Linked DNA regions of Rubrivivax gelatinosus IL144. The protein of the gene in region 1 interacts with the protein of each later gene in a pairwise test. Links are inferred from orthologs where the notes say so. Each region holds a gene or a part of one and is shown in the gene's direction. Other genes may lie near its edges.

What was found.
Region 2: the proteins of ybgC (region 1) and acpP interact in binary tests that used the Escherichia coli proteins (3 or more experiments, as listed by UniProt). The link is inferred for Rubrivivax gelatinosus IL144 from one-to-one orthologs.

The regions. Positions count from the first base shown.
Region 1 is NC_017075.1:4,192,119-4,197,256, forward strand. The notes cover bases 1,851-4,632. They hold ybgC (tol-pal system-associated acyl-CoA thioesterase), read left to right. Parts: upstream 1,851-2,930; coding sequence 2,931-3,335; downstream 3,336-4,632. Other genes in these bases: RGE_RS19080 (pyridoxal phosphate-dependent aminotransferase), read left to right, coding at 1,851-2,870; tolQ (protein TolQ), read left to right, coding at 3,332-4,015; RGE_RS19095 (ExbD/TolR family protein), read left to right, coding at 4,017-4,457; tolA (cell envelope integrity protein TolA), read left to right, coding at 4,462-4,632. In the rest of the region: ribBA (bifunctional 3,4-dihydroxy-2-butanone-4-phosphate synthase/GTP cyclohydrolase II), read left to right, coding at 1-740; ribH (6,7-dimethyl-8-ribityllumazine synthase), read left to right, coding at 749-1,213; transcription antitermination factor NusB, read left to right, coding at 1,210-1,689; more of RGE_RS19080, read left to right, coding at 1,689-1,850; more of tolA, read left to right, coding at 4,633-5,138.
Region 2 is NC_017075.1:4,411,202-4,417,750, reverse strand. Bases 1,485-4,238 are described here. They hold acpP (acyl carrier protein), read left to right. Parts: upstream 1,485-2,618; coding sequence 2,619-2,858; downstream 2,859-4,238. Other genes in these bases: RGE_RS20060 (hypothetical protein), read left to right, coding at 4,118-4,238; fabF (beta-ketoacyl-ACP synthase II), read left to right, coding at 2,866-4,110; fabG (3-oxoacyl-ACP reductase FabG), read left to right, coding at 1,800-2,531; fabD (ACP S-malonyltransferase), read left to right, coding at 1,485-1,803. In the rest of the region: RGE_RS20085 (beta-ketoacyl-ACP synthase III), read left to right, coding at 1-827; more of fabD, read left to right, coding at 865-1,484; more of RGE_RS20060, read left to right, coding at 4,239-4,570; RNA polymerase sigma factor RpoE, read left to right, coding at 4,567-5,175; RGE_RS20050 (sigma-E factor negative regulatory protein), read left to right, coding at 5,216-5,878; RGE_RS20045 (MucB/RseB C-terminal domain-containing protein), read left to right, coding at 5,886-6,549. UniProt on the Escherichia coli protein: Carrier of the growing fatty acid chain in fatty acid biosynthesis.

The DNA.
Region 1 (5,138 bases):
ACCTGGTGCAGCCCGGCCACATCTTCCCGCTGATGGCCCAGGACGGCGGCGTGCTGATGCGCGCCGGCCATACCGAAGCCGGCTGCGACCTCGCCGGCATGGCCGGGCTGACGCCGGCCGCGGTGATCTGCGAGATCATGAAGGACGACGGCACGATGGCGCGCCTGCCGGACCTGGAGATCTTCGCCCGCGAGCACGGCCTGAAGATCGGCACCATCGCCGACCTGATCCACTACCGCAGCCGCAACGAGACGCTGATCCAGCGTGTCGGCCAGCGCCGCGTGACGACGCCGCACGGCGAGTTCGACTGCATCGCCTACCGCGACAAGGGCGGCGGCCTGCACCTGGCGCTGACCCACGGCCGCTGGACCCCGGCCGACGAGGTGACGGTGCGCGTGCACGAGCCCTTCACCGTCTTCGACGTGCTCGACGCCTGCGGCGGCAGCCACTCCTGGCCGCTGCCGGCGGCGCTGGCGGCGCTGCAGGCCGCCGAACGCGGCTGCGCGGTGCTGCTCAACTGCACCCACGACATCGACACGCTGCTGCCGCAGCTCGTGCCGCCGGAGCAGCGCGAGGCCACGCCGCGCACGCCGGCCGACCTGCGCACCTACGGCGTCGGCGCGCAGATCCTGCGCGAGCTGGGCGTGCGCCGCATGCGCCTGCTCGGCAACCCGCGCCGCATGCCGAGCATGCCGGGCTACGGCCTGGAGATCACCGGCTTCGTCGCCGCGCACGCCTGAGGACCACCATGCAGAACGCAGAACAGGGCCAGGCGACCGATCTCGACGGTCGCGGCCTGCGCATCGCCATCGTGCGGGCGCGTTTCAACGACTCGATCACCGCCGCGCTGGCCGATGCCTGCCGCGCCGAGCTGGCGCGCCTGGAGGTCGACGCGGCCGACGTGCGCGAAGTCACCGTGCCCGGTGCGCTCGAGGTGCCGGTGGCGCTGGCCGCGCTGGCCGCCTCGGGCGGCTACGACGCGCTGGTCGCGCTGGGCTGCATCATCCGCGGCGAGACCTACCACTTCGAACTGGTGGCCAACGAAAGCGGCGCCGGCGTCACGCGCGTCGCGCTGGACCACCGCCTCCCCATCGCCAACGCCATCCTGACCGTCGAGAACGAAGCCCAGGCCTGGGCCCGTGCCGAGGACAAGGGCCGCGACGCCGCGCGCGTCGCCGTCGAGATGGCGAACCTGCTGGAAGACCTGTCGTGAGCACCGAACCCACCGCCGCACGCAAGCGCGCCGCGCCCAAGTCCGCCCGCCGCCGTTCGCGCGAGATCGCGCTGCAAGGCCTGTACGAATGGCTGATCAGCGGCGCCGACGCAGGCACCATCGACGCCCACATGCGCGAGCAGGACGGCTTCGACAAGTGCGACCGCGCCCACTTCGACGCCCTGCTGCACGGCTGCATCGCCGAAGCCTCGGCGCTGGACGCGGTGCTCGCGCGCCACGTTGACCGCCGCACCAACCAGCTCTCGCCGGTCGAGCACGCGGTGCTGATGATCGGCGCCTACGAGCTGACGCACTGCATGGAAGTGCCGTACCGCGTCGCGATCAACGAAGCCGTCGAGCTCGCCAAGAGCTTCGGCGGCACCGACGGCCACAAGTACGTCAACGGCGTGCTCGACAAGGCGGCCGGCGACCTGCGCCCGGCCGAGGTCGCGCAGCGCCGCGCCCAGGGGGCCTGATGCGCGTCGCCAGCCGGGTCGCACGCATCGACCCGTTCTACGTCATGGAATGCGCCAAGGCGGCCGACCGCATCGCCGCCAGCCCCGCCTGCGACCCCGCACGCGGCGGCGAGCCGATGATCTACCTGAACATCGGCGAACCCGACTTCACGGCGCCGCCGGGCGTGCAGCGCGCCGCCGAGGCCTGCCTGGCCGCCGGCCGCACGCAGTACACGCCGGCGCTGGGCCTGCCCGCGCTGCGCGAACGCATCGCCGGCTGGTACCGCACACGCTGGGGCGTCGACGTCGACCCGGCGCGCATCGCCGTCACCGCCGGCGCGTCGGCGGCGCTTCAGCTCGTCTGCCTGGCCTTGTTCGAGGCCGGCGACGAGGTGCTGATGCCGGACCCGAGCTACCCCTGCAACCGCCATTTCGTCGCCGCCGCCGGCGGCACGGCGCGGCTGGTGCCGGCGGTGCCCGCGGCGCGTTTCCAGCTCGACGCCGGCTCGGTGGCCGCGCACTGGACGCCGGCCACGCGCGGCGTGCTGCTGGCCTCGCCGAGCAACCCGACCGGCACCTCGATCGCGCCGGCCGAGATGGCCGCCATCGCCGAGACCGTGCGCGAACGCGGCGGCGTCACGATCGTCGACGAGATCTACCTCGGCCTGGGCTACGACGAGGCCTTCGGCCACACGGCGCTGGCGCTGGGCGAGGACATCGTCTCGATCAACAGCTTCTCCAAGTACTTCAGCATGACCGGCTGGCGCGTCGGCTGGGTGGTGCTGCCGACGGCGCTGGTCGGCGCGGTCGAGAAGCTGGCGCAGAACCTCTTCATCTGCCCCTCGACGGTGGCCCAGCACGCCGCGCTGGCCTGTTTCGAGCCCGAGGCCATCGACGAATACGAACGCCGGCGCGAGGAGTTCCGCCGCCGCCGCGACTTCATCGTGCCCGAGTTGCAGAAGCTGGGCCTCGCGGTGCCGGTCGTGCCCGACGGCGCGTTCTACGCCTGGGCCGACTGCTCGCGCTATTCGCCCAGCAGCTGGGACTTCTGCATGCAGATGATGGAGCGTGCCCACGTCGCGATGACGCCGGGCCGCGACTTCGGCCCGGCCGCCGCCGAGCGCTACCTGCGCCTGTCCTTCGCCAACTCGATGGCCCAGCTCGAAGCCGCGATCGCGCGCCTGGCGCGCGAACTCCGATGAGCCCGCGGCAGCCCCGCCGGCCCGGGGGCCGTTGCTGCGCTGCCGCATAATCGCCCGCCGATGTCCGAGACCGCCGCTTTCCGCCACCGCGTCCGCGTCTACTGGGAAGACACCGACGCCGGCGGCGTCGTCTACTACGCGAACTACCTGAAGTTCTTCGAGCGTGCCCGCACCGAGTGGCTGCGCTCGCTGGGCATCGGCCAGGAAGCCGGGCGCGTCGCCACCGGCACCGTTTTCGTCGTCGCCGACGCCACCGTCTCCTACCGCCGCCCGGCGCGGCTGGACGACGAGATCGTCGTCACCGCCAGCGTGCGCGAGCTCTGCCGCGCCTCGCTCGTCTTCGCCCAGCAGGCCTGGCGCGGCGAGGAGCTGCTGGCCGAAGCCGAGGTCCGTGTCGGCTGCGTCGACGCCGCGACCTTCCGCCCCGTGCGCATCCCGCTCCAGATCTTCGACGCCCTCCGATGAACCAGGATCTTTCGATCGTCTCCCTCGTGCTGCAGGCGAGCGCCGTCGTGCAGCTCGTGATGGCCGGCCTGGCGCTGGTCTCTCTGGCCAGCTGGACCGTCATCTTCGGCAAGCTCTTCGGCCTGCGCACCGTGCGCAGCCGCAACGAAGCCTTCGAACGCGAGTTCTGGTCGGGCCGCAGCCTGACCGAGCTGAACCAGGCGGCCACGAACAAGACCGACGCGGCGCCGATCGAACGCATCTTCGCCAGCGGCATGCGCGAGTTCCTGAAGCTGCGCGAACGCCGCCTGGACGCCGGCGCCCAGCTCGACGGCGCACGCCGCGCGATGCGCGCCAGCTTCCAGCGCGAGCTCGATGCGATCGAGAGCCACCTCAGCTTCCTCGCCTCGGTCGGCTCGGTCTCGCCCTACGTCGGCCTGTTCGGCACCGTCTGGGGGATCATGCATGCCTTCGTCGGCCTGTCCAACCTGCAGCAGGTGACGCTGGCCACCGTCGCGCCGGGCATCGCCGAGGCGCTGGTGGCCACCGCGATCGGCCTGTTCGCGGCGATCCCGGCGGTCATCGCCTACAACCGCTTCGCGCGCGACATCGACCGCATCGCGATCCAGTTCGAGACCTTCATCGAGGAGTTCTCGAACATCCTGCAGCGCAACGCGTCGGGCCCGGCCGGGAGCGTCTGAGATGCCTGCCGTGGCTTCCCGCGGCGGCCGCGGCCGCCGCCGATCGGTCAACGAGATCAACATGGTCCCGTTCATCGACGTGATGCTGGTGCTGCTGATCATCTTCATGGTCACCGCGCCGCTGATCACCACCGGCGTCGTCGACCTGCCCTCGGTCGGCAAGTCGCAGCAGCGGCCGAGCGCGGTGGTCGAGATCGTCGTCGGCAGCGACGAGACGCTGAAGCTGCGCCTGATCGACGGCAGCAAGGCCGGCGAGCCCGAGGCGGTCAAGCTGCCGCAGCTCGTGGCCCGCGTGCGCGAGGCGCAGGACGGCAAGGCCGAGGTGCCGGTCGTCATCAGCGCCGACCGCAACGTCAAGTACGAGAGCGTCGTGCGCGTGATGGACACGCTGCAGCGCGCCGGCGTGCAGCGCGTCGGCCTCTCGGTCAAGCAGGGAGCCTGAGCCCGTGGCGCATGACGCGCTGCAGCCCCGCCCGGCCGACAGCCTGCTGACCGGCGCCGGGCTGGCGCTGCTCGTTCACCTGCTGCTGATCGTCGGCCTGACGGTCGCCGTCGACTGGCACTCGGCCGAACCCGAGACGGTCAGCGCCGAGCTCTGGGCCGCCGTGCCCGAGACCGCCGCGCCGCCGCCCGCGCCCGAGCCGCCGGCCCCGGCACCCGAACCGAAGCCCGAACCCAAGCCCGCGCCGGAGCCCAAGCCGGCGCCGCCGCAGGCCGCGCCCGACCGCGACGCGCAGATCGCGATCGAACGCGCCGAACGCCGCAAAAAGGAAGAGGAGCGCGAGAAGCGCGAACTCGCCGAGAAGCAGGCGGCAGAGAAGAAGGCCGCCGAGAAGAAGGCACGCGAAAAGGAAGAAGCCGACAAGAAGGCGCGCGAGAAGGAAGAGGCCGACAAGAAGGCCAAGGCCGAAGCCGACGCGAAGAAGAAGGCCGATGCGCAGAAAGCCGCCGACCAGAAGGCCGAGGCCCAGCGCCTGGCCAAGCTGCGCGACGACCAGCTGAAGCGCATGCAGAACTCGCTCGGCGGCACCGGCACCGGCTCGCCGACGTCCACCGGCACCGGCGCACGCGACGCCGGGCCCTCGGCCTCCTACGGCGGCAAGCTGCGCCGGCTGATCAAGGA
Region 2 (6,549 bases), 220 kb from region 1 along the record:
TCGTCGACGACGGCGTCAACTCGAGCGACCTGGCGCTGGAGGCCTCGCGCCGCGCGCTCGAAGCCGCCGGCCGCTCGGCCGCCGAGGTCGACCTGATCATCGTCGCGACCTCGACGCCGGACATGGTGTTCCCGTCGACGGCGACGATCCTGCAGGCCAAGCTCGGCGTGCACGGCTGCCCGGCCTTCGACGTGCAGGCGGTGTGCTCGGGCTTCGTCTACGCGCTCAGCGTGGCCGACGCGATGATCCGCGCCGGCAGCGCGCGCTGCGCGCTGATCGTCGGCGCCGAGGTCTTCTCGCGCATCCTCGACTTCGACGACCGCACGACCTGCGTGCTCTTCGGCGACGGCGCCGGCGCCGTGGTGCTGGAGGCCAGCGACGAGCCCGGCATCCTGGCCACCGAGCTGCACGCCGACGGCCGCCACGCCGGCATCCTCTGCGTGCCGGGCACGGTCTCCGGCGGCCAGGTGCTCGGTCATCCGCTGTTGCGCATGGACGGTCAGGCGGTGTTCAAACTCGCCGTCGGCGTGCTGGAAAATGCCGCCCGCGCGGTGCTCGCCAAGGCGGGCCGCACCGAGGCCGACATCGACTGGCTGATCCCGCACCAGGCCAACATCCGCATCATGAACGGCACCGCGCGCAAGCTGAAGCTGGCGCCCGAGCGTCTCGTCGTCACCGTCGACGAGCACGGCAACACGTCGGCGGCCTCGGTGCCGCTGGCGCTGGATGCCGCGGTGCGCAGCGGCCGCGTGCAGCGCGGCGAGACCGTGCTGCTGGAGGGCGTCGGCGGCGGCTTCACCTGGGGCGCGGTGCTGCTCGACTTCTGAGCCGCCGCATCCGTCCGACGACAGGAGACACCACACCATGGCTGAGTTCGCATTCGTCTTTCCCGGGCAGGGATCGCAATCCGTCGGCATGCTCGACGCCTGGGGCGAGCACCCCGCCGTGCGCGCGACGCTGGAAGAAGCGTCGGCCGCCGCCGGTCTCGACGTCGCCGCGCTGATCCACGCCGGCCCGAAGGAAGCGCTGGACCTGACGGTCAACACGCAGATGGTGATGCTGGTCGCCGGCGTCGCCAACTACCGCGCCTGGCTCGCCGAAGGCGGCGCCGTGCCGTCGGCCGTTGCCGGCCACTCGCTGGGCGAGTACGCCGCGCTGGTGGCCGCCGGGGCGCTGACCCTGGCCGACGCCGTGCCGCTGGTGCGTTTCCGCGCCCAGGCGATGCAGGAAGCCGTGCCGGTGGGCGCCGGCGCGATGGTCGCCGTGCTCGGCCTGGACGGCGAGGTCGTGCGCCGCTGCTGCGAGCAGGCCGCGCGCGACGCCGGCGAGTGTGTCGCCGCCGCCAACTTCAACGACCCGAAGCAGACCGTCATCGCCGGCACCAAGGCCGCCGTCGAGCTGGCCGCCCAGGCGCTGAAGGCTGCCGGGGCCAAGCGCACGCTGCCGCTGCCGGTGTCCGCGCCCTTCCACTCGGCGCTGATGCAGCCGGCCGCCGAGCGCCTGAAGGAGAAGCTGGCGACGACCCCGGTCGCCACGCCGACCATTGCCGTCATCAACAACATCGACGTCGCCGTCGAGACCGACCCGGCGCGCATCCGCGACGCGCTGTACCGCCAGGCCTTCGGCCCGGTGCGCTGGGTCGAGGTGGTGCAGGCGCTGCGTGCTCGCGGCTGCACGGCCGTGATCGAATGCGGCCCGGGCAAGGTGCTGTCGGGCCTGGTGCGCCGCATCGACGCCGAGATCGCATCGACGACCATCCTCGATCCCCAATCGCTGGCCGCTGCCAAGGAACTCGTGCAATGAGCGACACTCAACGCATCGCCCTCGTCACCGGCGCCTCGCGCGGCATCGGTCGCGCCATCGCCGCCGCGCTGGCGGCCGACGGCTTCCGTGTCGTCGGCACCGCCACCAGCGAAGCCGGCGCCGCGGCGATCGAAGCTGCGCTGCCCGGCGTGCAGGGCCGCGTGCTCAACGTCACCGACGCCGCCGCCTCCGACGCGCTGATCGAAGCCCTGGTCAAGGAACACGGTGCGCTGCACGTGCTCGTCAACAACGCCGGCATCACCCGCGACACGCTGGCGATGCGCATGAAGGACGAGGACTGGGATGCGGTGCTGGACACCAACCTCAAGGCCGTCTTCCGCCTCAGCCGCGCCGTGATGCGGCCGATGATGAAGCAGCGCTGGGGCCGCATCGTCAACATCACCTCGGTCGTCGGTGCCTCGGGCAACGCCGGCCAGGCCAACTACGCCGCCGCCAAGGCGGGCGTCGCCGGCATGACGCGTGCCCTGGCCCGCGAGCTCGGTAGCCGCAACATCACCGTCAACTGTGTCGCGCCCGGTTTCATCGCCACCGACATGACCGAGACCCTGCCCGAGGCGCAGAAGGCGGCGCTGCTGGCGCAGATCCCGCTGGGCCGCCTGGGTGCGGCCGACGAGGTCGCGCACGCGGTCGCTTTCCTGTGCAGCGAGGAGGCCGGTTACGTGACCGGCACCGAGCTGCACGTCAATGGCGGCATGTACATGGCCTGACGAGGCCGTCGTTTCGTCAAAAAACCGGCCCTTGCCCCACCGGTAGAATCGTGGGCTGTTTACCGATACCCCCCTCCTGGAGGAGTCATGAGCGATATTGAAGCCCGTGTCAAGAAGATCATCGCCGAGCAGCTCGGCGTGCCCGAGTCCGACGTCACCAACGAGAAGGCCTTCGTGGCCGACCTCGGCGCCGACTCGCTCGACACGGTGGAGCTGGTGATGGCGCTCGAAGACGAGTTCGGCATCGAGATCCCGGACGAGGAAGCCGAGAAGATCACCACGGTGCAGCTCGCGATCGACTACGCGGTCGCGCACCAGAAGGCCTGACCTGCGCATGACCAGGCGCAGAGTCGTCGTCACCGGCCTCGGGCTCGTCAGCCCGGTCGGCAACTCGGTGGCCGAAGGCTGGGCGAACATCGTCGCCGGCAGAAGCGGCATCGGATCGATCACGAAGTTCGATGCGTCCGCTTTCGCCTGCCGGATCGCCGGCGAGGTGAAGGGTTTCAACGTCGAGGATTACATCCCGGCGAAGGAAGCCCGGCACATGGACACGTTCATCCACTTCGGCATGGCCGCCGCCATCCAGGCGGTGCAGGACGCCGGCCTGCCCCAGGGCAGTGAACTGGACGAAGCCGCCGCCGAACGCATCGGCGTGATCGTCGGCTCGGGCATCGGCGGCTTGCCGATGATCGAGCAGACGCAGGCCGAGTACGGTGAACGCGGTCCGCGCCGGATCTCGCCGTTCTTCGTGCCGTCCTCGATCATCAACATGATCTCGGGGCACGTCTCGATCCGCTTCGGCTACACCGGCCCGAACCTGTCGATCGTCACCGCCTGCACCACCGGTCTGCACTGCATCGGCGAAGCCGGGCGTCTGATCGAGTACGGCGATGCGGACGTGATGATCGCCGGCGGTGCGGAGTCGACCGTCTCGCCGCTGGGCATCGGTGGTTTTGCCTCCGCGCGTGCGCTGTCCACCCGCAACGACGACCCGCAGGCCGCGTCCCGCCCCTGGGACAAGGACCGCGACGGCTTCGTGCTGGGCGAGGGCGCCGGCGTGCTCGTGCTCGAGGAGTACGAACACGCGAAGAAGCGCGGCGCCAAGATCTACGCCGAACTCGCCGGTTTCGGCATGGGTGCCGACGCGTACCACATGACCGCGCCGAACGTCGACGGCCCCAAGCGCTCGATGAAGGCGGCGCTGCGCAACGCCGGCATCAACGCCGACGAGGTGCAGTACCTCAACGCGCACGGCACCTCGACGCCGCTGGGCGACCTGAACGAGACCAACGCGATCAAGCTGGCCTTCGGTGACCACGCGAAGAAGCTGGTCGTGAACTCGACCAAGTCGATGACCGGCCACCTGCTGGGCGGCGCCGGCGGCATCGAGTCGCTGTTCACCGTGCTCGCACTGCATCACCAGGTCTCGCCGCCGACGATCAACCTCGTCAACCCCGATCCGGAGTGCGACCTCGACTACTGCGCCAACCAGGCGCGGGAAATGAAGATCGACGTCGCGGTGAAGAACAACTTCGGTTTCGGCGGCACCAACGGCACGCTGGTCTTCCGCCGCGTGTGACGAGCGCGTGCGCCATCCGCCGCCGGTCGCCGTGACCTGCTCGGGTGGCGCGCCTTGGCGCGCCGTCCAGGCGCTGCTGGCGGCCCTTGCGGCCGCCGCGGTGGCGGCCTGGGCGAGCGCCTGGCTCGCCGACGGCCATCCGTCGGCGGTCGCGGCTTTTCTGGCGGCGCTCGCCGCCGGCCTTCTGGCCTGGCGTCTGGCCGCCTTGCGGCCGCTCGCCTTGCGCTGGGACGGCGCCGAATGGAGCGCCGACGGCGCACCCTGCACCGCCGAGGTCTCGATCGATCTCGGCCGCTGGCTGCTGCTGCGCCTGACGTCGGCCGAGGGCGGCACACGCTGGCTCGCGCTCGGCGCGCGCGAGGCCGGCTCCCGGATTCACCTCTTGCGTGCGGCGCTATATTGCGCTGCCGCGCCCGCCGCCTCTTTGCCGCCCGCTTCGCCGTCGCGGCCCGCTCCATGACCGACGCCGATGCCGACGCCCTGCTGGTCGAGCGCGCCAAGCGCGGTGACATGCGGGCGTTCGAGATGCTCGTCGTCAAGTACCAGCGCCGCATCGAGCGCCTGGTCGGGCGCATGGTGCGCGACGACGGCCTGGTGCAGGACATCGCGCAGGAGAGCTTCATCCGCGCCTACCGCGCGCTGCCGCAGTTCCGCGGCGACAGCGCGTTCTACACCTGGCTCTACCGCATCGCCGTCAACACCGCCAAGAAGGCGCTGGTCGAGTTGCGCCGTGATCCCCTGGTCACGGAGGGCTCGCTGGCATCGTCGGGCGATGACGATGAAACTTCTCGTGTCGAAAACGAACTAAGCGATGGCGCGACCCCCGAGGCCTTGATGGCCAGCCGGGAGATCGCGACGGCCGTGAACGCGGCGATCGAGGCCCTGTCGGAGGATCTCCGTCAGGCGATCACGCTTCGCGAGATCGAAGGTCTGAGCTACGAAGAGATTGCCGACGTGATGAATTGCCCGATCGGAACCGTGCGCTCGCGCATCTTCCGCGCCCGGGAGGCCATCGCGACGCGGCTGCGCCCGCTTCTCGACACGCGCGAAGGTGAACGCTGGTGACCCGGCACCTGCCTGCACGCGACGAACCACCACTCATCCGATGAACCCGAACCGCAACAGCGCCACGCCTCCCGGGGATTCCACTGCGTCCCTGTTGTCGGCCCTGGTCGACGGCGACCCGTCGGCGCTGGACGAGGGCTGCGCGCGCTGGCGCGACGACCCCGAAGCCCGGCGCACCTGGCACGCCTACCAGCTGATCGGCGACGTCATGCGCTCCGAGGACCTGGCCAATCCAGCCTCGCGCGACTGCGCCTTTCTCACCGGGCTGCGCGCGCGCCTGGCCGAGGAGCCGGTGGTGCTGGCGCCGCAGCCGCTGGAGCGTCCCGCCGTCGCCCAGCCGGCGGCCGTGGTGGCTGTGGCGGGCAGCCGTCGGCGCCACGCCTGGCTGGCGCCGGCGGCGGTGGCGGCCGGGTTCGTCGCCGTCGCCGGGGTCGTCGTCGTGACGCGCATGTCGACGCTCGCGCCTTCCGGCGCTGCGGTGCTCGCCGACGCGCCGCCCGCCAATCCGGGCCTGAGCCTGGCGACGACCGGCGCCGCGGCGCCGCGCGCGCTGGTCGTCGAGGGCCGGCTGATCCGCGATGCGCGCCTGGACGCCTACCTGCGCGCGCACCGCGACGCGATGGCCGGCGGCCCGGCCGCGCTGCCCGGCGGCGTGCCGCGCAACGTCGAGGTGATGGCCCCCGAGCTCGCCGCTTCCCGCTGAGCTGCCGATGCGTTCCGTCGTCCGGTACTGGCTGCCGATCGCCTCGCTCGCCTCGCTCGCTTCGCTGTTCGCCCCGTTCGCGTTCGTGACCTCCGCCGTGGCGGCGCCGCCGGACGCGCGCGCCTGGCTCACGCGCATCCACGCCGCGGCCTACGAGCGCAACTATCAGGGCACCCTGGTCGTCAGCGCCAACGGTGTGGTGTCGAGTTCGCGCATCGCGCACTTCGCCGTCGGCGACCAGTCCTACGAGCGCGTGGAAGCGCTGGACGGCCGCCAGCAGCGTGTCTACCGCGTCAACGACTCGGTGCACACGATCTGGCCGCAGTCCGGCGTCGCCGTCGTCGAGGACCGCCCGGCGATCGCCAAGCTGCCGGCGGCGCGGCGCAGCGTCGACCCGCGTGCGCTCGACCACTACGACGCCAAGCTCGAAGGTGTGGAGCGTGTCGCCGGCCGCGACGCCCAGGTGCTGCTGCTGCAGCCCAAGGACGCCTGGCGCTACGCCCAGCGCCTGTGGGCCGACCGCGCGACCGGGCTGATGCTGCGCGCCGACATCGTCGGGGCCGACCGCACCGTGCTCGAGTCCTCGGCCTTCTCGGCGGTGGAGCTCGGCATCCGGCCGCAGCCGGACACCGTCACCCAGCCGATCCGCAAGCTCGACGGCTACCGCATCG